4 regions of the Sphingomonas aliaeris genome follow, and region 1 is predicted to be linked to each of the others. Evidence: predicted binding sites of a transcription regulator. Region 1 holds the regulator's gene; each other region holds the start of a gene.

Evidence for each region. Region 1 encodes LexA, which represses DNA repair genes until DNA is damaged. Its sites were predicted from a motif close to GTTCCNCNCTTGTTCT; they were not measured.
Region 2: a site for LexA is predicted at 2,525-2,540, ahead of H5J25_RS18735 (ImuA family protein). Genes of this name have one in related genera too.
Region 3: a site for LexA is predicted at 3,636-3,651, ahead of recA (recombinase RecA). Genes of this name have one in related genera too.
Region 4: a site for LexA is predicted at 2,959-2,974, ahead of H5J25_RS14225 (putative DNA modification/repair radical SAM protein). Genes of this name have one in related genera too.

The regions. Positions count from the first base shown of each region.
Region 1 is NZ_CP061035.1:1,645,724-1,651,146, forward strand. Features, by position in the region: gene H5J25_RS07795 (ComEC/Rec2 family competence protein) at 1-1,833, shown strand, start outside; gene lexA (transcriptional repressor LexA) at 1,724-2,398, opposite strand; gene H5J25_RS07805 (molybdopterin molybdotransferase MoeA) at 2,454-3,638, opposite strand; gene H5J25_RS07810 (TonB-dependent receptor) at 3,930-5,423, shown strand, end outside.
Region 2 is NZ_CP061036.1:20,938-26,360, forward strand. Features, by position in the region: gene H5J25_RS18725 (error-prone DNA polymerase) at 1-46, opposite strand, end outside; partial or broken gene H5J25_RS18730 (Y-family DNA polymerase) at 43-1,579, opposite strand; gene H5J25_RS18735 (ImuA family protein) at 1,743-2,504, opposite strand; gene H5J25_RS18740 (hypothetical protein) at 2,673-3,122, shown strand; gene H5J25_RS18745 (hypothetical protein) at 3,116-3,292, opposite strand; gene H5J25_RS18750 (HU family DNA-binding protein) at 3,334-3,603, shown strand; gene H5J25_RS18755 (SOS response-associated peptidase) at 3,652-4,275, shown strand; gene H5J25_RS18760 (hypothetical protein) at 4,350-4,604, opposite strand; gene H5J25_RS18765 (hypothetical protein) at 4,623-5,114, opposite strand; gene H5J25_RS18770 (hypothetical protein) at 5,132-5,423, opposite strand, start outside.
Region 3 is NZ_CP061035.1:1,919,055-1,924,477, reverse strand. Features, by position in the region: gene H5J25_RS09105 (M24 family metallopeptidase) at 1-110, opposite strand, end outside; gene H5J25_RS09100 (dicarboxylate/amino acid:cation symporter) at 187-1,506, shown strand; gene H5J25_RS09095 (glutathione S-transferase family protein) at 1,522-2,160, opposite strand; gene recA (recombinase RecA) at 2,467-3,561, opposite strand; gene H5J25_RS09085 (response regulator) at 3,880-4,233, opposite strand; gene H5J25_RS09080 (hybrid sensor histidine kinase/response regulator) at 4,270-5,423, opposite strand, start outside.
Region 4 is NZ_CP061035.1:3,020,785-3,026,207, forward strand. Features, by position in the region: gene H5J25_RS14210 (chromosome segregation SMC family protein) at 1-667, shown strand, start outside; gene H5J25_RS14215 (asparagine synthase-related protein) at 690-2,537, shown strand; gene H5J25_RS14220 (hypothetical protein) at 2,622-2,771, opposite strand; gene H5J25_RS14225 (putative DNA modification/repair radical SAM protein) at 2,977-4,230, shown strand; partial or broken gene H5J25_RS14230 (UdgX family uracil-DNA binding protein) at 4,227-5,423, shown strand, end outside.

The DNA.
Region 1 (5,423 bases):
GCGGGCGCGAGCGGTTCGCGTGTCCGCGCCCGGTTGACAGTGTTGCCCGCGTTTATTCGGGTCAATCTGGCACTGGCCGATGTCCCCGCGGGTCTTTCGACCGGTTCGATCATCGCATTGAGGGCGCGATTGATGCCGCCGCCGCAACCCGCCGTGCCGGGCGCCTATGATTATGCCCGCGTGGCGTGGTTCGACCGGATCAGTGGCACCGGGCGCGGGTTCGCACCGGTTCGCATACTCTCGGGCGGTGACAGCAATGGTCCGGGACTCAGGCAGCGGCTGTCGGAGCATATTGAGCACAGTCTCGGCGGAAGCGCAGGCGGGATCGCGAGCGCACTGGCGACAGGGGACGAGGGCGCGATCTCGGAGGCGGACGCGGAGACAATGCGCCGCTCCGGGCTGGCGCACCTGTTGTCGGTCAGCGGCTTGCATATCACGGCGGTGGTGGCGGCGACGATGATGATCGTCCTGCGCCTGCTGGCACTCAGCCCCTGGCTCGCCTTGCGGTTCAGGCTGCCGTTGATCGCCGCGGCGGCCGGGGCAGGGGCGGCGATCGGCTATACGTTGCTGACCGGATCGCAGGTGCCGACGATCCGGTCGTGCGTCGCGGCGTTGCTGGTGCTGGTTGCGCTGGCGATGGGGCGGGAGGCGATGACGCTGCGGCTGATCGCGGCGGGAGCCGTCGTCGTGCTGCTGATGTGGCCGGAAGCGCTGGCGGGGCCGAGCTTCCAATTGTCGTTCGCCGCGATCACCGCGATCGTCGCTCTGAACGAGCATCCGGGGGTGAAGGCGTTGATATCCGCGCGCGAAGAGGCGCGATGGAGACGGTTCGCGCGCGCGATCGGGGCGCTGGTGGTGACAGGGCTCGCGGTCGAGATCGCGTTGCTGCCGATTGGCCTGTACCATTTCCACAAGGCGGGATTGTACGGCGTGGCGGCGAATATCGTGGCGATCCCGCTGACGACGTTCGTCATCATGCCGCTCGAAGCGCTCGCCCTTGCGTTCGATGCGGTTGGTCTTGGCGCACCGTTCTGGTGGCTGACGGGCAAGGCATTGGCCGTGTTGCTGTGGATCGCGCGGACGACCGCTGAAGCGCCGGGTTCGGTTGCCGCACTTCCGGCGATGCCGGGCGGGGCGTTTGCCGCGATGGTGATCGGTGGATTGTGGATCGCATTGTGGCGGACGCGGTGGCGGCGTCTGGGCGTGATACCGCTTGGGGCGGGGCTCGTCTGGGCGCTGGCGACACCGGCGCCGGATCTTCTGGTCACGGGCGACGGGCGACATCTTGCGGTGCGCATGACGAACGGCGGGCTGGCCATGTTGCGAGACCGGGCCGGCGACTATACGTCGAGCATGTTGGCCGAGAATGGCGGCATGGATGGCGTGCCGCTTCTCCTGTCGGAACAGCGGGATGCGCGATGCAACCGGGACCTATGCGCGATCGACCGGACGGCGGGAGGCCGCACATGGCGGATACTCGCAACTCGCAGCATCTACCTGATGCCGGTGCAGGAGCTTGTCGCGGCCTGCGCGACGGCGGACATCGTGGTCAGCGAACGGCGCTTGCCGGGACCGTGCAAACCCCGATGGCTGAAGCTGGACCGGCCAGCGCTTTCGGAAACGGGTGGGGTCGCGATCACCCTGTCGCGGCAAAAGGTCGTCACGGTGATGCAAACCGGGGACCGGCATCCGTGGCGGATACCGGTCCCCGGAGCGCAGGATTTCAGACATAGCGGCGGAGCAGACCGGCGAGCTTACCCTGCACGCGAACCTGCTGCGGGGCGTAACGCTGCGGATCATAGGCGCGGTTTGCGGGATCCAGCCGGATCATAGCGCCTTCGCGGCGGAAGTATTTCAGCGTCGCCTCGCTATCCTCGATCAAAGCGACGACGATCTCGCCGTCACGCGCGGTGTCGGCACGGCGGATCAGCGCATAGTCGCCGTCGAGAATCCCGGCCTCGACCATCGAATCCCCCGAAACCTCCAGCGCATAATGCTCGCCGCCGCCGAGCAGGGCGGCAGGCACGGCCAGCATCGCGCTGCCCTCGAATGCCTCGATCGGCACACCGGCGGCGATCCGGCCGTGCAGCGGGATTTCGATCACGTCGTTAGCGGGCTGCGGCAGCGGACGGAGGTTCGACGGCTCGGCTGTTTCCAGCTTGACCTTTGCGGTGACCTCGCCGCGCTCCGGCATCTTCAATACCTCGAGCGCGCGGGCGCGGTTCGGCAAGCGGCGGATGAACTTGCGTTCCTCCAGAGCGCTGATCAGGCGGTGGACGCCGGACTTCGACTTCAGATCGAGCGCCTCCTTCATCTCCTCGAACGAGGGCGAGACACCGGACTCCTCGAGCCGATCGTTGATGAAGCAGATAAGTTCATGCTGCTTACGCGTGAGCATTCGCGTTCCTCCGTCAGAACAGACGCGGAACTTTTATGGAACACTTGTAGGGAAGTCAAGCGATCGGCAGGATCTCCACCGCATCGCCGATCTGGCCGGCCGCCGCATGCGGATCGCGGACGAGAAGGCAGTTCGCGCGGGCGAGCGTCCGCAGCATCGAACTGTCCTGCACCGTCGATGCGAAGACCAGTCCGTCACGCAATTCGGCGCGCAGATAGTCCTGCCGGTGGTCGTTCGCGCGGATCGGTTCGCCGAGCCGTGCGGGGAAGGGCCGCGGCAGCGGATCGGTCGCGCCGGACATGGCGGCGATCAGCGGGCGAAGGAACAGGTGCGCGGTCACGAATGCGGAGACCGGATTGCCCGGCAGGCCCAGGACGACGGCATCGCCCAGCCGCCCGGCCATCATCGGCTTGCCCGGACGCAAGGCGATGCGCCAGAAATCGATCGACCCGCCTGCCGCCGACAGCGCCGGGCGGACGAGGTCGTGATCGCCGACCGACGCGCCGCCCGTCGTGACCAATATGTCGGCGCGGACGGCGGCGAAGGCGGCAGTCATCGTCGGCAGGTCGTCCGGTATGATGCCGAGGTCGACGATCTCGACCGGCAAGTCGCGAAGCATCGCGGCGATCATGAGGCCGTTGGTTTCGGGCAACTTGCCCGGGTCCTGCGTGCCGGGCGGCGCGAGCTCGTCGCCGGTCGCGGCGATCGCGACCGTCAGGCGGCGCGCGACGGGCAGGGTCGCGTGTCCGGCGATCGCGGCGAGGGCGAGGCCGGCCGGTGTGAGGCGTTGGCCCTTCTCGATCAGGGCGTCACCGGTCGAGAAATCCAGCCCGCGCGGGCGGACGTTGCTGCCGACGCGCGGCGGTCCTTCGCCTGACAGCCGGATCGTGAGATCTTGGCGTTCCGCATCTTCCTGTACAAGGACGCAATCGGTCCCGCCGGGCATCGCGGCCCCCGTGAAGATGCGGGTGGTCTGCCCCAGCCCGACGGTGCCGCTGAAGGCGTGCCCCGCGGCGCTCTCGCCGATCAGCGCGAATGGCCCTGGCAGGTCCGCATGACGGATGGCGTATCCGTCCATTGCGGAGAGATCGCTGTCCGGCTGCGTACGGTTCGCGTCCACGGCCTCCGCGGTCCAGCGCCCCGCGGCCCCGGCCAACGGCACGGTTTCGGTCGAGAGCGGGCGGGCGAGCGCGAACAGCCGCGTCTGGGCTTCGGCAACGGGGAGGAGGGTGGGGTGCATCGATGAACCAGTGTCACGAACCTAGTCGTGGCGACAGGGGGTGTTCGGAAAACAGGCTAAGACCCTGCGATCAATTGTTTCTGAAGTGTGTCCAAGACGTCACACACCGCGGCAATTCGCAAGCCGGAACGACCGGTGTCACGATTCGGTCTCAATCGGATCATAGGCGCCGGTCGCGGGCGGGGATCGGCCGAAAGCATGTGACGAGACGAGGGCATCCGGATTTACCGGGAAGCCCGTCGCCGCACGTGAAGGACGCGGTCGAATCGAATTTTTATCCAAGGACACATGATGTTGAACACGACTTTCGCGAAATCCGCCTTGCTGGTCGGCACGGCAATCGGCGCGATGATGATCCCGGCAGCGGCCTTTGCGCAGGACGCGGGGGCGGCACCCGTCGCGCAGACTTCAGGCGACGGCGCGGGCGAGGAAATCGGCGAGATCGTCGTGACCGCGGAGCGCCGTAGCGAGAACCTGCAGCGCGTGCCGGTATCGGTCGCGGTCGTCGGGGGCGAAGCGCTGCGTACGATCCAGTCGGGCGGCGAGGACATCCTGTCGCTCGCCGGTCGCGTGCCCGGCCTATATGCCGAAAGCACGACCGGACGCATCTTCCCGCGTTTCTACATTCGTGGTCTCGGCAATATCGATTTCTACCTCGGCGCATCGCAGCCGGTGTCGATCATCCAGGACGATGTCGTGCTCGAACATGTCGTGCTGAAGTCGAACCCGGTGTTCGACGTCAACCAGGTGGAGGTGCTGCGCGGGCCGCAGGGGTCGCTGTTCGGCCGCAACACGACTGCAGGCATCATCAAGTTCGACACGATCCGCCCGAGCCAGGTGTTCCAGGGCCGCGGATCGGCATCCTATGGCAGCTTCAACACGGTGACGGCCGATGTCGGCGTGGGCGGGCCGATCATCGCCGACACGCTCGCTTTCCGCATCTCCGGTTTGTACCAGCATCGCGACGACTGGGTCGACAACACCTTCGACGGCACCGGCCCGGACGGCACGCGGGGCGGTAAGAACGCGCTCGGCGGGTTCGACGAGAAGGACGTGCGGCTGCAATTGCTGTTCACGCCGACCAGCGACTTGTCGATCAACGTTTCCGGCCATGCGCGCGATTACAAGGGCACGTCGACGATCTTCCACCGCGCGGCGCTCGTTCGCGGATCGAACAACGTACAGCGCGAGCCGCGCGACAGCGTATCGCTCGACGAAGCCGTCGGCAACCCGCAGGCGTACAAGACGTATGGCGCATCGGTGAATGCCGCATGGGATTTCGGCGGCGTGACGTTGAACTCGATCACCGCCTATGAGACGACCAAGGGTTACAGCCGTGGCGACACGGATGGCGGTGCCGCGGTCAACTTCCCCGGCTTCGGCAATCCCGGCCAGAGCCAGGGCCGTATCCGCGATCTCGACCAGTGGACGCAGGAGGTCCGCCTTGCCAGCAACGGCACCGGCGCCTTCCGGTGGCAGATCGGGGGTTTTTACTTCGACCAGCGCGACCTGACCGAGTTCCAGCAACGTGCGTCGCTGCTTCTGCCGACGAACACGGCCTATAATGCGCGCAATTTCGTCCAGCTTCGCGACGTCAACACGTCGTGGGCGGTGTTCGGCCAGGCAAGCTACAAGATCGGCGACAAGCTGACGCTGACGGCCGGCGGTCGCTATACCGAGGATAAGAAGCGCACCGTACTCGTCACGCCGGCCTTCACGCAGGCTGGGGCGGTCAACTTCCCCGCCACCGCGCCGCGCGACGTTCGCCTGAAGGGCAAGGAGCCG
Region 2 (5,423 bases), on a different replicon from region 1:
GCAGCGAGAAGTGGGTGAGCACCTGGAGCTCGACATAGTGGGTCATCCGAAGACCCCGTGCATCCACCAGGACAGGTCGCCGGTGTCGTCTTCAAACCCATCGCCGCGGCGGAACACCCAGAAGCGACCGCCTGTCTCGTCCTCGACGCGGTAATAGTCGCGGACGGCCCATACCTCGGCGTCACGTCGCCACCACTCGCCATGGACGCGTTCAGGACCGTCACCGGCAACAACCTTGTAGATCTTGCCGCGCCACTCGAACCGACGTGGCGGCTGGTCGGGCATCAGCGCCATCACCCGGTGCAGTGGCTCCGGATGTGGAAACAGTCGGATCGGACGTTGCCAAGCCGGCCAGTTTCCCGGAACCTCGTTTGGGTCGGAGTGGGTGACGGCTCGCTCCGGCACATGGCTCTCGACCGGTGCGATGCGGAAGACGGACCGCACACCAATCCTGCCGGCAATGACGTCGACCAGCCGCGACGGATCGCGCACCAGCGTTTCGCCCGCCAGGACGGCCCCGAGATCGACGGCGTCGAGTGGCTCAGTGTGCGGGGCAACAAGCGCGAATTGCTCGATCCCCATGCCGGGATCGATGCGCTCGATCCTGAGCTTCAGCAGCCGCAGGAGATGTGACACCTCGCGTGTCGGCCGGGAGGTGCCGACCGCCACGAGCTGCTCGGTCCCGTCGACGCGCAAGCACGTCAGGCGCAGCGATCGCGCACCTAGCCCTTTCGCCTGAAGGACCACGGCGAGATCGCGCAGCAGATCGCCCATGACCTGCTCGATCGCCTCGGCGGTCCCGATCGGCTCCAGCAGCCGGCGCTCGGCTGCGGGCACCTCCGGGTCGTCACGCGGCGTGATCGGCTCTGCGACACCGCCCAGTGCCTGATCGAGCCGGGTGATTGCGGGCAGGCCAAGACGACGCGCTAACGGCCCGCGCGCGACCGGCAGCAGATCTGCGATCCGGTCGAAGCCAAACTTACGCGCTGCGGCCAGCGCCGTGGGTGCGAGCCGCAATGCTGCGATCGGCAGCGGAGCAAGTGCGTCCGCTGTCCCGTGAGGTCCGACGCGGATGAGGTCACCCTTGCCGAAGCGAGCCAGCGCATGGGCAGCGCCAGGGGTGTCTGCGACGGCAACGCGCGCGGTGAAGCCTGCACGACGGCAGAAGGCAACCAGACGCCGGCAGAACCGCTCCTCACCGCCGTGGAGGTGGTCGCAGCCGGCGAGATCGATCCAGAGGCCGTCTGGCGGCGTCACGGCCGCGATCGGGGACCAGCGCCTGACCGCCAACAACGCCAGCCTGTCGAGCAGCGCCGCGTCAGCGTCAGGTTCTGCCGGACGGAAGTCGAGATCCGACACCAGCGCACGTGCATGGGTCGCCGCCATGCCGGGGGTGGATGCCGAGGGCCTGCGCGCCAGTGCAGGCGGCGACTACCTCCTCCCGCCTACCGACCTTTCCGGCGAGCGCGACCGGCGCGTGTTGGACCGGAGCTGCGGCAGGCGCGATAACCCGCGGAGCGAGCGTCGGGGCCTTGTACGGGTGGCTTGCCGCTTCGGATCTCCTGCCAAGCTCACGCATGGGCGGCTGGGCGTGGACCGGCAGTGACGCGATCTGAGCCTCGACTTCTTCGCGCGACTGCGCGCTGGATCGCGCCCACTTGGCACCAGGTCGCCAACCGCCGCCCCGCGGCACCGAACAGGCACCCGGGTCGTCGTCTATCGGCAGTTGCAAAGAGGGCCGCTCAGGCGGCCGCATAGCGGGCTGTTCCAACCGTCTCAGCCGCTCGATGGCCAAGTTCGGCAGGAACAGCGAGACGACCCGTCTCATCGCTGCCCTCCACAATCAGGGAGAAGGATGCACCACCGCGCTGGCGTGCGAGTTCAACCGACCACCGCGCTCTTCCCACACCCGCGACGTCCAAGCGCGCCGAAGGCGCGGAGCCGATCCGCCAGCGCGTCCAGGCAGCGGAAGGCTCGGAAAACGGATCCTGGTCACGGCCGCGGCGACGGCGGAGAAGTAGCACCGGCATGTCGGCTTCTGCTGCCACCAGCTGCAAGCGACGCGTTGCGACCATCGCTACCTTGCTCGCTTCTGCAATGATGGCCGAAGGTGTGCCGTCTCGGACCGCGTCCTCGATCACGGCCAGTAGCGCGGCATCGTCCTGCGGCTGAGCGTAGATGACGTTGGCAGAGGCGAGGCCGGCTTGCTCCAAGGCGGGAGCGTACAGGTCGGCCCTGCAGCTCGCCCATAGAACGGGACCTCCGGTGTTCGCAGCCTCGCGGGCGGCGATCCCGGCAAGGAACAGCGTCGTTGCCGCATCGTCGACCAGCGCCGCACTCTGCGCGGTTGCCTCGTGAAGCGCACCGGCGCGCAATCCCCCTGCTCCGAGCCTGCTGTCGATCTCATCGACGCCGAATGGCAGCACCCGGTACTCCGTCACTGGCGTGGCGATCGTCCGCAGGTGCGCTATGCTGGGCGCGAAGGAATCGAGGGCGGCGGACATCATGTTCTAAGACTCTACTCGTTCCCTTTATGTTCCGTTACCTCGCTCCATCGGTCAAGCTCGCATCCAATCGGTTCATCGATTCAGGCGGAACGGCTGCGCAACGGACAGCAAACAAAGCGGGAAAAAGCGCTTCCGTTCTGGGCGCGCCTGACTCATAGAATCGCTATGCCGATCCGCCCTGAGAACCGCTGGCTCTATCCGATCGATTGGCAACAGATCTCGCGATCGGTTCGTTTCGAGCGTGCCGGCGCGCGCTGCGAGCGGTGTGCTCGTCCGCATCTCCGCCGTGTGGCCCATCTCGGCGACGGGCGGTGGTGGGATGCGGAATCGAAGTGTTGGCGCTCGGATCGAGGCAAGCGCATTGCGATCAAAGGGGGCTTCGTCCTCGCCTCTGTACGGATGACCTTCGTAGTCCTGGCATGTGCCCATCTCGACCACGACCCAGGCAACAACGCTCCTGCCAACCTCAAGGCGCTATGTCAGCGGTGCCACATGCTCCACGACGCGGCCGAGCATCGTTGGCAGCGCTGGTGGAACCTCTTTCGTGTTCGCGCCGTCCGCGACTTGTACGAAGATCCGCGCGTCACACGCGAACGGATTGCGCGGGTTCAGTAATCCAGCTCCCGTATTTTCATCTGCTCGGCAGCAAGATCTGCGACAGGTCCCAGCCCGCCGGTCAGGTTGAACACCTCGATCACGTCATGGTCGGCCAGCCTCTCGACCATCAAGCGGACGGCTGCGGCATTCGCCTCGTCCAGCACGGTCGTTGTATCATCGCTCGCCATGGCTAAGGTCTCACCGTTTCAATCAACGGAGAAGATCTAGCATGAACATTGGTGAATTGGCCAAAGCCGTTGCGGGTGCGACCGGCTCGAGCGAGGCGGATGCGAAGAAGGCAATCAATGCTGTTTTCGATCAGATTGCAGACGCTGCGGTGAAGGGTGAGGAAGTCTCGATCAACGGCTTCGGGAAGTTTACGGTGAAGGAACGGCCGGAACGTCAGGGCCGTAACCCATCGAACGGGGAGGCGATCACAATCGCAGCCTCCAAGAAGGTCACCTTCACAGCTGCCAAGGGCTTGAAGGACAAGCTCTGAGGTAAGCGCGCTGGCGACCAGTCTGCCGGCGCCGGATGGGAGGCGCGGATGTGCAATCGGTATCGGCTGACGGCGAAGCAGGCCGAGGTGGCTGCGACGTTCGGCATCCGCCCGCCCTATGAGCCGGACGAGACGTTTCCGGCCGGCGACGTCTTTCCGACTGGTAAGAAGACGCCGTTCTACGGAGCAGTGGTGGTTCAGGACGGCGCCGATCGGAAGATTGAGCGCATGGAATGGGGCGTCCCTACCCAGGTGCCGAGCAAGCGGGATCCGGCCGCCAAGCTGACGAAATACGTCACGAACGTGCGGAATCTCAGCTCAAGCTTCTGGCGGTCCATGCTGACGACGCCGGCACGGCGCTGCCTGGTGCCGGTGACTGCCTTTTCGGAGTACGGAGTGGCCCCGGGCGAGGACGGGAAAAAGCCGCTTCACTGGTTCGAAGTTCCTAGCCGGCCGATCTTCGCCTTCGCCGGCATCTGGCGGCCGACCGAGCGTGGCAACGCTTATGGCTTCCTGACCACCGAGCCGAACGCTGTCGTGGCTCCCATTCACCCGAAGGCGATGCCCGTGATCCTGCACGACGAGGACTACGATCGGTGGCTCTCGGCGCCTTGGGATGAGCTGAAGGATGCCGTGGCGCCCTACCCCTCCCAGCTGATGCGCGTCGAATGACCACCCTCAGCAGCGACGCGATCGAGGTGATCAACCGCAACGCGCTCGTGGAGCCCAGGACAGGCGCTCTTCGATTATAGGCGGGCGCGGGCGCGATGATGGATCCTTGCGAGCCCCATCGCGAAGTCGGCCATGACAAATGAGAACTGGTCGGCGACGTCTCGCTCGTCGTCACATTCCGGGGCGAGTGTCGCGGCAGCGAGGACGAGGTGAGCTGCGGCGATCGGTGACCTGTCCATGAGATCGTATGCTTGCGCTCTGAAAGCAGCGGCAATGCTTTCTGATGATTGGTCGTCGGCAATCTGTGCCGGTATTTCGGGCGAAGGCATGGGACGGCACCCTTCCGGTCACTGCATGAGGATGACTGTCGCCCGCTGGCGGGGCTCGATCGGGCGTGCCTGTCGAGCGACGTCGGCGGATTTGGTGGAAACGAAGTGCCGGAATCCGGAAACATCTTTCCAGCCGAGGCTCGCCGCAACAGGTCGATAGCTCCGCGGATGGACGCGGTCGGTCGACGGCTGAAACGACAGCGGCACGATCTGATCCCCGAATGTGGTGGCAACCCTCGCGACCACGCGCGCCGCAGTCGTGTTGTATGGCAACAGCCAGGTCACGCGCGCAGCCGTGACGCGCTGACGCACAAAGACGAGATTGCGCGTCAGCGAGGGGTTTGTCGGATCGTTCGAGCCGATCGCGAGCAGGGCGCGCGCGACCGGAGGACTGCCCTTCCACGTTTTCGCCACCTCGGCCGAGCTAGCGCCTACGCGGGCGTGGATCTCGCACCGGACCCCCTGAGCCGCCAGAGCCGAAGCCGTGCCGACGCCGGTGCTGTCACCCACGATGAGACACAGGGGGATCATTGCGCGCCCGTGAAGGCTGTGATGCCGATTAGTGCGATCAAGCAGCCCGCGAGGCCGAAAAGGATCGTACCGGCGCCGATCGCGCGGGCTACGCCGCCTCTGCGGACACGACCGAATAGCCGGCTCACACCGGTGCGGATCGAGAGGTAGCCGTCTGCAACATCGCTCGCGCCGAACAGCGCAAGCGGGAAGGCAACCGCGAGCATGATGTGCCGCATGTTTCCTGTGCCGACCAGGGCAGTCGCGAGGGCAAGGACGAAGAGAAGTGCCGCGGTCGCATGGACCGCG
Region 3 (5,423 bases), 270 kb from region 1:
AAACCCGACAGGTCGGGTTCCGCGGCCCGGACGATCCGGGGTATCGTGAGCATCGGCAGTACGGCGGCGGCGGCGATCAGCTGGCGGCGATTGGGCTTGGCATCGGGCATGGCCCAGCGATACGGCGCTTGACCGCGCGCCCGCAATCCCCTTCCTTGGCCGCCACGTACGAACACCGGAGCATTCATGGGCAAGCGCCTTACCTATTTTATCCTGATCGGCCTTGTCGCCGGCATGATCGTGGGCCTCGCGGTCAACGGCTATTATGACGACAATGGCGGCGCGGGCACTAAGTTCGCGGGCGAGATCGCCGGGTATTTCTCGATCGTCACTGCCCTGTTCCTGCGCCTGATCAAGATGATCATCGCGCCTCTGGTCTTCTCCACCCTGGTCGTCGGCATCGCGCATATGGGCGATACGCAGGCGCTGGGGCGCATCGGGTTCCGCGCGGTCGGTTGGTTCCTGTGCGCGAGCCTCGTCTCGCTGCTGCTCGGGCTGGTGCTGGTCAACTTCTTCCAGCCGGGCGTCGGACTGGCGATCCCGATCCCGCCCGCGGAGGCGGCAAGCGGTATCGATCGCGCCGCGTTCAACCTGAAGGACTTCATCACCCATATCGTACCCGCATCGATGGTCGATGCGATGGCCAAGAACGAGATCCTGCAGATCGTCGTATTCTCGCTGTTCGTCGGCGTCGCGATCACCGCGGTGGGCGAGAAGGCCGCGCCCCTGGTCCGCGGGATCGACGCGCTGGCGCAGGTAATGCTGCAGGTGACGAACTATGTCATGCGGTTCGCGCCGTTTGCGGTGTTCGCCGCGGTGGCGGGGACGCTCGCCGAACGCGGACCGTCGATCATCGCCAGCCTCGCCTATTTTATGGGGACCTTCTACATCGGCATGGGCATCCTGTGGTGCCTGTTGATCGGGGTTTGCTTCCTGATCGTCGGGCCGCGGACGACACAGTTGGTGCGGTATATTCGCGAGCCGCTGCTGCTCGCTTTCTCGACCGCATCGTCGGAAGCCGCCTATCCGCGTACGCTGGAGGCGCTGGACCGGTTCGGCGTCCCGCCGCGCATCGCCAGCTTCGTGCTGCCGCTGGGCTATTCGTTCAACCTGGACGGGTCGATGATCTACATGACCTTCGCGACGATGTTCATCGCGCAGGCGTATGGCATTCCGCTGACGCTCGGGCACCAGATCCTGATGCTACTCGTCCTGATGGTCACGTCGAAGGGCGTGGCGGGCGTGCCGCGCGCCAGCCTGGTCGTCATCGCGGCGACGCTCGCCTTCTTCGATATTCCGGAGGCCGGGCTGCTGCTGATCGTCGCCGTCGATCACTTCCTCGACATGGGCCGATCCGCCACCAACGTGGTCGGCAACGCCGTCGCGAGCGCGGTGATCGCGAAGTGGGAGGGGCAGCTCGACCCGCTGGAATCGCCAGTCATCGAACCGCTCCCCGCCCCTGCGGGTACAGGCCCGAAGGTCGATCGCGACAGCTTTCAGGGTTGAGCGAAGGTACGGCCCTTACGCATAGGCGTAGGGGCCGCCCTTCTTGAGCGCGGTCTGGTAGGCTGGGCGCGCGTGGATCTTGTTCAACCATGCGATCGTCGCTGGCCTCGAGCCATCCAGCCCGGCGCGACCGCGTGCCGCCTCCAGCGGGAAACTCATCATGATGTCGGCGGCGGTCAGTTCCTCGCCGGCGAGCCACGGGCGCTTGGCAAGTTCGCTTTCGACGAAATCGAGATGGACGGCGGCCATCGGCTGGACCCGCTTGATCGCGCGCTTGCCGAAGAACGGGATTCGACCGAGGACCAGCAGCAGAAGCAGCGGCGGCATCATCGAGCCTTCGGCATAATGCAGGAACTGCCGGTACAATAATGCCGAATCGCGATGCGCAGGTGCGCCGAGCTTGCCGTCGGCCTTCTCGACCAGATATTCGCAGATCGCCCCCGTTTCGATGATCACGCGACCGCCAGCGGATTCGGTGTCTTCGAGCACCGGCGATTTGCCCAGCGGATGCACGGCGCGCAATTCGGGCGGGGCAAGCATCGTCACCTTGTCGCGTTCGTATCGCTTGATCTCGTAAGGCAGGCCGAGTTCCTCGAGCATCCACAGGATGCGTTGCGAGCGCGAATTTTCGAGGTGATGAACGATCAAGGTCATGGCGCGCTCCGGTCTGTCTGTTCCGGATCGACCCTAATCACGCTGCGGCCGGTAAATCCACTGCAATGCCACGGACATGGCGTGGGTCAGCCCGACGGCGACCGCAAACGCCAACGCGAAAGGCTCGCCAGCGCGGGCGAGCCTTTCCATGTGTGTGCGACGCGCGATACGGGCACGCCGCCGTGTAATTTCCGTCGCGATACCCAGCGACCGATATTCGCTTTATCGCCTTTCGAGGTCACGGAGCCTCGGTCGGCGCGACAGCCGGGGCATCCCGCCGCCCCGTCGGCCGGGCGGCGCTGGACCTCAGACCTCGTCGGTGTCGTCCTCTGGCTCTGGGCCGGCCATCATCTCTTCGGCGACCTTGTCCGTCCGCGTGCGGATCGCCTGTTCCAGACGATCGCACATTTCCGGATTGTTCTTCAGGAACGTCTTCGAATTCTCGCGCCCCTGGCCGATGCGGACGCTGTCATAGCTGAACCATGCGCCGGATTTCTCGACCAGCCCCGCCTTGACGCCCAGATCGAGGATCTCACCAATCTTGGACACACCCTGACCGTACATGATGTCGAATTCGACCTGCTTGAACGGAGGCGCGACCTTGTTCTTCACGACCTTCACCCGCGTGGTGTTGCCGATGATTTCCTCACGATCCTTGATCTGTCCGGTCCGGCGGATGTCGAGACGCACGCTGGCATAGAATTTGAGCGCATTGCCGCCCGTCGTGGTTTCCGGATTACCGTACATCACGCCGATCTTCATGCGCAGCTGGTTGATGAAGATCACCATGCAGCGCGAGCGGCTGATCGATCCGGTCAGCTTGCGCAGCGACTGCGACATGAGACGGGCCTGAAGGCCGACATGGCTATCGCCCATCTCACCCTCGATTTCCGCGCGTGGAACGAGTGCCGCGACAGAATCGACGACCAGAACGTCGATCGCGTTCGACCGGACGAGCGTGTCGACGATCTCCAGCGCCTGCTCGCCCGTATCCGGCTGCGACACGATCAGTTCGTCGATGTTGACGCCCAGCTTCTTCGCATAGACCGGATCGAGCGCATGTTCCGCGTCGACGAACGCGGCAGTACCGCCGGTCTTCTGCGCTTCGGCGATGACGTGCAGCGCAAGCGTCGTCTTGCCCGACGATTCAGGACCATAAATCTCGATCACGCGACCGCGCGGCAAACCACCGACGCCAAGCGCGATATCCAGACCGAGCGACCCGGTCGAGATCGCCTCGACCTGCATCGCTTCCTTCGAGCCCAGCTTCATTGCCGAACCCTTGCCGAACGCACGATCGATCTGCGCGAGTGCGGCTTCGAGAGCCTTGGCACGCTCGTTTGCGGCCTTGTCGTTAGCTGCTGCCATTTTGCTGTCTATGACCTTCAAAGATACCGCCACCAGAAGCCTCCGTCGCTAGACCGAACACCAAATGCATTCAATTGCTGTTGGAGATGTATTGCATTTGTTCCGCCAGAACAAGTGCGGAACAGATGAATTTTTCAGAGGTCGGGAGGCGTTGGAATCGGGGCACAATTCTTGCCGCTAACCGGGTATGCGAAAATTACGGGTGCCGTCGGGCGTTGGATACCCTTATCTTTGCGGCTCGCGTCTCGTCGGCAGCGACGCGATGGCCAAGTGCTTCGACACGCTAAGCACAAACCGTCCGGATAGTGTTCCGAAAGGTAAAGCAGTCAGCGCCCGGGAAACCCCGGCCGTTCAGGCCAGTGCGTCGAGCGCCTTGGAAACGCCGTCCATCGTGAAGGGCTTGGCCAAGGTCGGGCGGTCGCGATGTTCCTCAATCAGGCCGTCCTGCGTTCCGCCGGTCGCGAAGACGAACGGTACGCCGCGTTCCGCGAGCGCGTCGGCGATCGCCCAGCTCTTTTCACCGCCGCGCAGGTTAACGTCGAGGATCGCGGCATCGATCCCGCCGCCATCGACGAGCGCCAGCGCGTCGCCGACATTATCGGCCTGACCCGCCATGTCCTTACCCAGAACTTCGAGGAAATCCTCCAGCATCATCGCGATCAAGGGTTCGTCCTCGACGACGAGGATGCGCTGTGGAGACGTCATGCGACGGCCTTAGCCAAAGCCCCTGCGCGCGCCAACCTATTTCGAAGCCAGAACGGTGCGAGCCGCTTCGGCAAGTTGCTGCACTGAAAAGGGTTTGGCGAGGAACTGGACATTGTCCAGATCGATCGACTTGCGCAGCGTTTCCTCCGCATAGCCGGACATGAACAGGATCGGGAGATCGGGGTACCGCTCGCGCGCCTTCCGCACCATCGTCGGGCCGTCCATGATCGGCATCATCACGTCCGAAATGAGCAGGTCCGGCCGGTCGTTGCGTGCCAGCACTTCCAGCGCGGCCTCGCCATGTTCCGCGGTCAGAACGGTATAGCCCTGGCGCACCAGCGCACGCTCGGCGATCGCGCGCACCATGTCCTCGTCCTCGACCAGCAGGATCGTGCCCGTGCCCCACAGATCGGACGCCTTCTCCTTCACCACCACGGGCGGGCGCACGGGTTCTGGCGCGGCGGTGGCGGTGTGGACCGGCAGGAAGATCGTGAAGGTCGTCCCCGCCCCGCCCTTGTTATTGTCCGCAAAGATATAGCCGCCGGATTGCTTGACGATGCCGTACACGGTGGACAGGCCCAGGCCGGTGCCCTTGCCGACTTCCTTGGTCGTAAAGAACGGCTCGAAGATCTTCGGCAGGATTTCGGGCGGGATACCGGTGCCGGTGTCCGCGATCTCCAGCGCGACATAGTCGGCGATCGGTAGGATATCGTTGCCCATGTGGCGAACCTGCGCCGCGGAAACGCCCTTGGTCTGGATCGACAGGATGCCGCCGCCGCCTTTGGCCATCATGGCATCGCGCGCATTGACCGCGAGGTTGACGACGACCTGTTCGAGCTGCCCCGGATCCGCGCGCACGGCGCCAAGACTGCGCCCGTGCTTGACCGTCAACGTCACCGTTTCACCCAGCAAGCGCTTGAGCAGGTTCGACACTTCGGAGATCACGTCCGGCAATTGCAGCACTTGCGGGCGCAGGGTCTGCTGACGCGAGAACGCCAGCAACTGGCGTGTCAGGCTTGCCGCGCGGTTCGAATTGGCGCGGATCTGCTGGATGTCGTCATAATCACTGTCGCCCGGCGTGTGGCGCATCAGCATGAGATCGCAATGTCCGATGATCGCGGTCAGGATGTTGTTGAAATCGTGCGCGACGCCGCCCGCCAATTGGCCAACGGCCTGCATCTTGGTCGCCT
Region 4 (5,423 bases), 1.4 Mb from region 1:
ATCCGCGGCGCACGAACGCCTGTCGGTCGATCGCGAACGGATCGGCCCGGTCAATCTGGTCGCGGAAAGCGAATTGGCGGAATTGCTGGGCGCGAGCAGCGGCAATGCCGCCGAGCGCGAGGAACTGGGGCTTGCGGTGAACCGGCTGCGCGGATCGATCGGTACGCTCAATCGTGAGGGGCGGCAGCGGTTGCTGGCGGCGTTCGAGGCGGTCAACGACCATTTCCGGCGGCTGTTCACGACGCTGTTCAACGGCGGCCAGGCGCATCTGGAGCTGATCGATTCGGACGATCCGCTGGAAGCGGGGCTGGAGATCATGGCGCAACCGCCGGGCAAGCGGCTGCAATCGCTTACCCTGTTGTCGGGCGGGGAACAGGCGCTGACCGCGGTCGCACTGATCTTCGGCCTGTTCCTGACCAACCCCGCGCCGATCTGCGTGCTGGACGAGGTCGATGCGCCGCTGGACGATGCGAATATCGAACGGTTCTGCGGATTGCTGGACGCGATGACGCGCGAGACGAAGACACGCTATCTGATCGTCACGCACAATGCGGTGACGATGAGCCGCATGCATCGGCTGTTCGGCGTCACGATGATCGAACAGGGGGTCAGCCGGCTCGTCTCGGTCGATCTGGGCGGCGCGGAGAGCTTGCTGGCGGCGGAGTGATGCGGGGCTATAAGCATCGGCAATGAGCGCGATTTTCGGCATCATCAGGTTTGACGGCAGGGAAGCCGACGCCAGGATCGTGGCGCGCATGGCGGCGACGATGCGGCACCGGACGCCGGACGGTACCGACATCGCTCCGCTCGGCCCCGTCTGTATCGGCTATGGCAAGATGCGCGTTCACCGCGAGGACATGTTCGATGCACAGCCGCTGAGCGACGATCGTGGCGACGTGACTTTGGTCGTGGAGGGCCGTCTCGACAATCGCGAGGATCTGGCGGAGGCGCTGGAGATCGCGCCGGCGATGCTCCGCGACATGCCGGACAGCGCGCTCGTCCTTGCCGCCTATCGACGCTGGGGCGAGGAATGTGCCGGTCATCTGCTTGGCGATTTCGCTTTCGCGGTGTGGGACCGGCGCGCACGCCGACTGGTGCTGGCGCGCGACCATATGGGCCAGCGTCACCTTTTCTTCCATCGCGGCGCGGATTTCCTGGCTTTCGCTTCCGAGATCAAGGCCTTGTGGGCCATCCCCGAGGTGCCGCGCGAGATGGACGACGATGCCGTTCTGCGGCGCATGCTGGTGATCCGCGATGCGGATGCGGCGCCGACGCTGTTCAAGGAGATCGATGGTCTGGCCGGTGGCGAGCGGATGACCGTCGCTCTGGACGGGCAGGTGAATCGGACCCGCTACTGGGTGCCCGAGGCGTTGTCGGACCATGTCGGGCGTGACGAGGCATATTACGTATCCGCCTATCGCCGCGTGCTTAGCGAAGCGGTCGCGTGCCGGGTCCGGCGGCTCGACCGGCGTCCGGCGCTGCACATGAGCGGCGGCTTCGACAGCAGCGCGATCGCCGGTCTCGCGGGGCCAGTACTGACGGAACATGGGCGCACGATCCTGGGCATCGCATCGGTCATGCCGGAGGCGCGGCGCGGGGAATTCAAGCACGATGCCCGAACGATGGTGGAACATTGCGCACGCCATATGCCGCATCTGGACGTCCGGTTCCTGACGCGCGAGGGGATCGAGCCGTTCGGCGGGCTGGATCAGGCGATCCCGCTGCTGGATGGGCCGCCATCCACGATCCATTACGTCTATCAGGAGGCGGCACGCATCGCGGCGGCCGAGGGTGTCCGGCTGCTGATGGACGGACACGGCGGCGACTATACGCTGAACCCGCGGGACCCCGGCGCGCTTGCCCGTCTGCTTCAACGCGGCGACCTTCGCGCTTATGTGCGGGAGCTTCGCGCGGAGCGGAGGCGGTACGGAACGACGCTGCCCCGCGCGATCGTCTCGCATGTCCGGCTCGCGGTCCAACCTGTGGTTCAGCGGATCAAGGCGTTGACGGGGCGGCGAACCAGGCGGCTTCGGCTGGACCGGTTCGTGCGCGCCGATGCGCTTGACGACGCGATCGACCGGAACGTCCTTGTGGAGGGCGATATCGGCATGGACGCCGGGCTGGCGGTCGAAAGACAGAAACTGCTCGCCAATACCATCGCGCGGGTGAGCGCACGGATCCCCGATTCGGCGATCAATATGGCGGCGTGGGTCGAGGGGCTCGCGATGACCCGGCCGTTCCACGACAAAAGGGTTGTCGAACTGGCGCTGGCGGTTCCGGAAGCGCTGTATTTCAAGGATGGGCGGAACCGCTATCTTGCGAGAACGGCACTGGCCGACGTCTATCCCCCGAATTCCAGGACCGGGGCTTCCACAACGACCTGCGCGTGCCCGAAATCGCGGAGGCGAGTTCCGCCGCCGCGTCCCAGCTTGTCGCGCGCGCAAGGAACCTGCCGGACGAGATGGTCGATCGCGACGCCATCGCCGAAGCGCTTCGATCGGACCGGGATTGGGGAGAGAAAAAGAGTGCGGCACTGATCGTGCTGATGATTGCCGATTATCGGCGGTGGTTCAGCGGCCGCAATTCGGCGTGATGTCGCGGATGTGGTTCGAAACCCCGTCTCAGCTGCCGATATCGTCGGTGGTTTCTTCGCCCAGGCCGACCGACATTGGTCCCTTCGAGTGCTTGACGATCGATGCCGTGATGACGGCGGGTGTCACCCATATCCTACGAGGGACGGCCTCTACGGCCTGCGTGTCCATGTCGGTCATTTACGATCTTCCAACCAGCGATATTCTGCGAAGGCCAGATGCGCACGGAATGCTTAAGGGCGGGTAACCAAACGAGTTTTTAGCGGGTGGGAGGGCGCCCGATGGCTCAGCCCCACCGACATAAAGTCGTGATGAGCGCCGGAAAAAACCAAGGAATCGAACATCATCGGTCGACTCTTCACAAATAAGAACATATAGCGAACCGATGGCGCAACTCGACGTTCAGCAGAAACTGGAGATTTTGGCGGACGCCGCGAAATATGACGCGTCATGTTCGTCATCGGGCACGTCGAAACGAAATTCCCGTGACGGCAAGGGCGTGGGATCGACGGATGGCGGGATGGGCATCTGTCACGCTTATGCGCCCGACGGCCGATGTATCTCGCTGTTGAAGATTCTGCTGACCAACAGCTGCATTTTCGACTGTCACTATTGCATCAACCGGAAATCGAGCAATGTCCGGCGCGCGCGCTTCACGGCCGAGGAGGTCGTGCGGCTGACCCTATCCTTCTACAAGCGCAATTATATCGAGGGCCTGTTCCTATCGTCCGGCATCATCCGTTCGTCCAACTATACGATGGAGCAGATCGTCGAGGTCGCGCGAAGCCTGCGCGAGGATCACCATTTTCGCGGGTACATCCATCTGAAGACCATTCCCGACGCCGATCCCGAACTGGTGCATCAGGCGGGGCTGTATGCCGACCGCGTGTCGATCAACGTCGAACTGCCGACCGCATCCGGACTGAAGCGGCTTGCGCCCGAAAAGTCGGATGTCCGGATTGCGAGCGCGATGGGCGAGATGAAGACCGCGATCGTCGATACCGCGGACGCCAGCAAGCGCTACAAATCCGCGCCCAAGTTCGCACCCGCGGGCCAGTCGACCCAGATGATCGTCGGCGCCGATGCCGCGACGGACGGCGATATCGTGCGCAAGGCGTCGACGCTGTACGACCGGTTCGGGATGCGGCGCGTCTATTATTCCGCGTTTTCGCCGATCCCCGATGCCAGCGCGATCCTGCCGTTGCAGCGCCCGCCGCTGATGCGCGAACATCGATTGTACCAGTCGGACTGGCTGATCCGCTTCTACGATTATTCGACCGCCGATGTCGTCGCGGCGGCGGACGATGCGACCGGCATGCTCCCTCTCGATATCGATCCGAAGCTCGCCTGGGCGCTGAAGTTCCGCGGATCGTTCCCGGTCGATGTGAACCGCGCACCGCGCGAGATGCTGTTGCGCGTGCCGGGGCTTGGCGTGAAGGCGGTCGACAACATTTTGACGGCGCGTCGCTGGCGCAAGCTGCATCTGGCGGATGTCGCCCGTCTTACCGCGTCGATCACCAAGGTTCGCCCGTTCCTGATCGCGGAGGACTGGCGTCCCGTAGCGCTCAGCGACCGGGCCGACCTGACCAGCGTCGTCATGGCGAAACCCAAGCCGAAGCAGATGGAACTGTTCGGGTGAAGACCGTCCGTCTCGCGGAGCCGGACGATTTTGACGGCTGGCGCGATGCGGCACGCGCGCTGGCGGTGGACGACGTACCGCCGGGCGACGTGATCTGGCAGGTCGGCGACGCGGCCGAAGACCTGTTCGCAGGTTCCGGGCAGACGCTTCCCGCCCCGCCCGCCGATCGCCTTTCCGTTCCCCGCGCCTTTGTGACCCTCGCGCGCAAGGCCGTCCTGCATCGCACGCCGGAACGCTTTTCGTTGCTCTACACGGCGCTCACCCGGCTTCGCACGCAACCTCGCCTGATGGACGACGCCGCCGATCCACTCGTCCGTCGGCTGGAGGGTCTGGCGCAGGAGGTGCGGCGCGATATCCACAAGATGCGCGCGTTCGTCCGGTTCCGGGAAGTGGATGAGGAGGGCACGCCCCGTTTCGTCGCATGGTTCGAGCCCGATCACCATATCGTCCGCGCCAATGCAGCGTTCTTCATCGATCGATCTCGCATCGATGCACTGGTCGATCCTGACGCCGGATCTGTCGATCCACTGGGATGGTGCGCGGCTGGAACAGGGGCCGGGTGCGGTCAAGAGCGACGCCCCCGGCGGCGATCCGATCGAGGATGTGTGGAAGACCTATTACGCCTCCATCTTCAATCCAGCCCGGCTGAAAGTCGGCGCGATGTTGAAGGAGATGCCGCGTAAATATTGGAAAAACATGCCGGAAACGGCGTTGGTATCCGAACTGATCGCAGGCGCGCGCGCGCGGGAGAGCGGAATGATCGACGTCGCACGATCGCAGGTCGGCGGAAATATCGAGGCGGCCTTGGCGGCGCTTCGCGACGAGGCGGCCGGCTGCACGCGCTGCCCGCTGTATCAGGATGCGACGCAGACGGTGTTCGGCGAAGGCCCCGTCGATGCCCGCATGATGTTCGTCGGCGAGCAGCCGGGCGATCAGGAGGATCTTGCCGGACGCCCGTTCGTCGGCCCCGCGGGACAGGTGTTCGACCGCGCGATCGCCGAGGCCGGAATCGATCGGGCGCGGGTCTACGTCACCAATGCGGTCAAGCATTTCAAGTTCGAACAGCGCGGTAAAAGACGCATCCATTCGAAGCCCGGCGCGGGGGAGATCACCGCGTGCCGCTGGTGGATCGATCAGGAACGCGCGCTGATCAAGCCGCAGGTCACCGTGGCACTCGGCGCGACCGCGGCGCG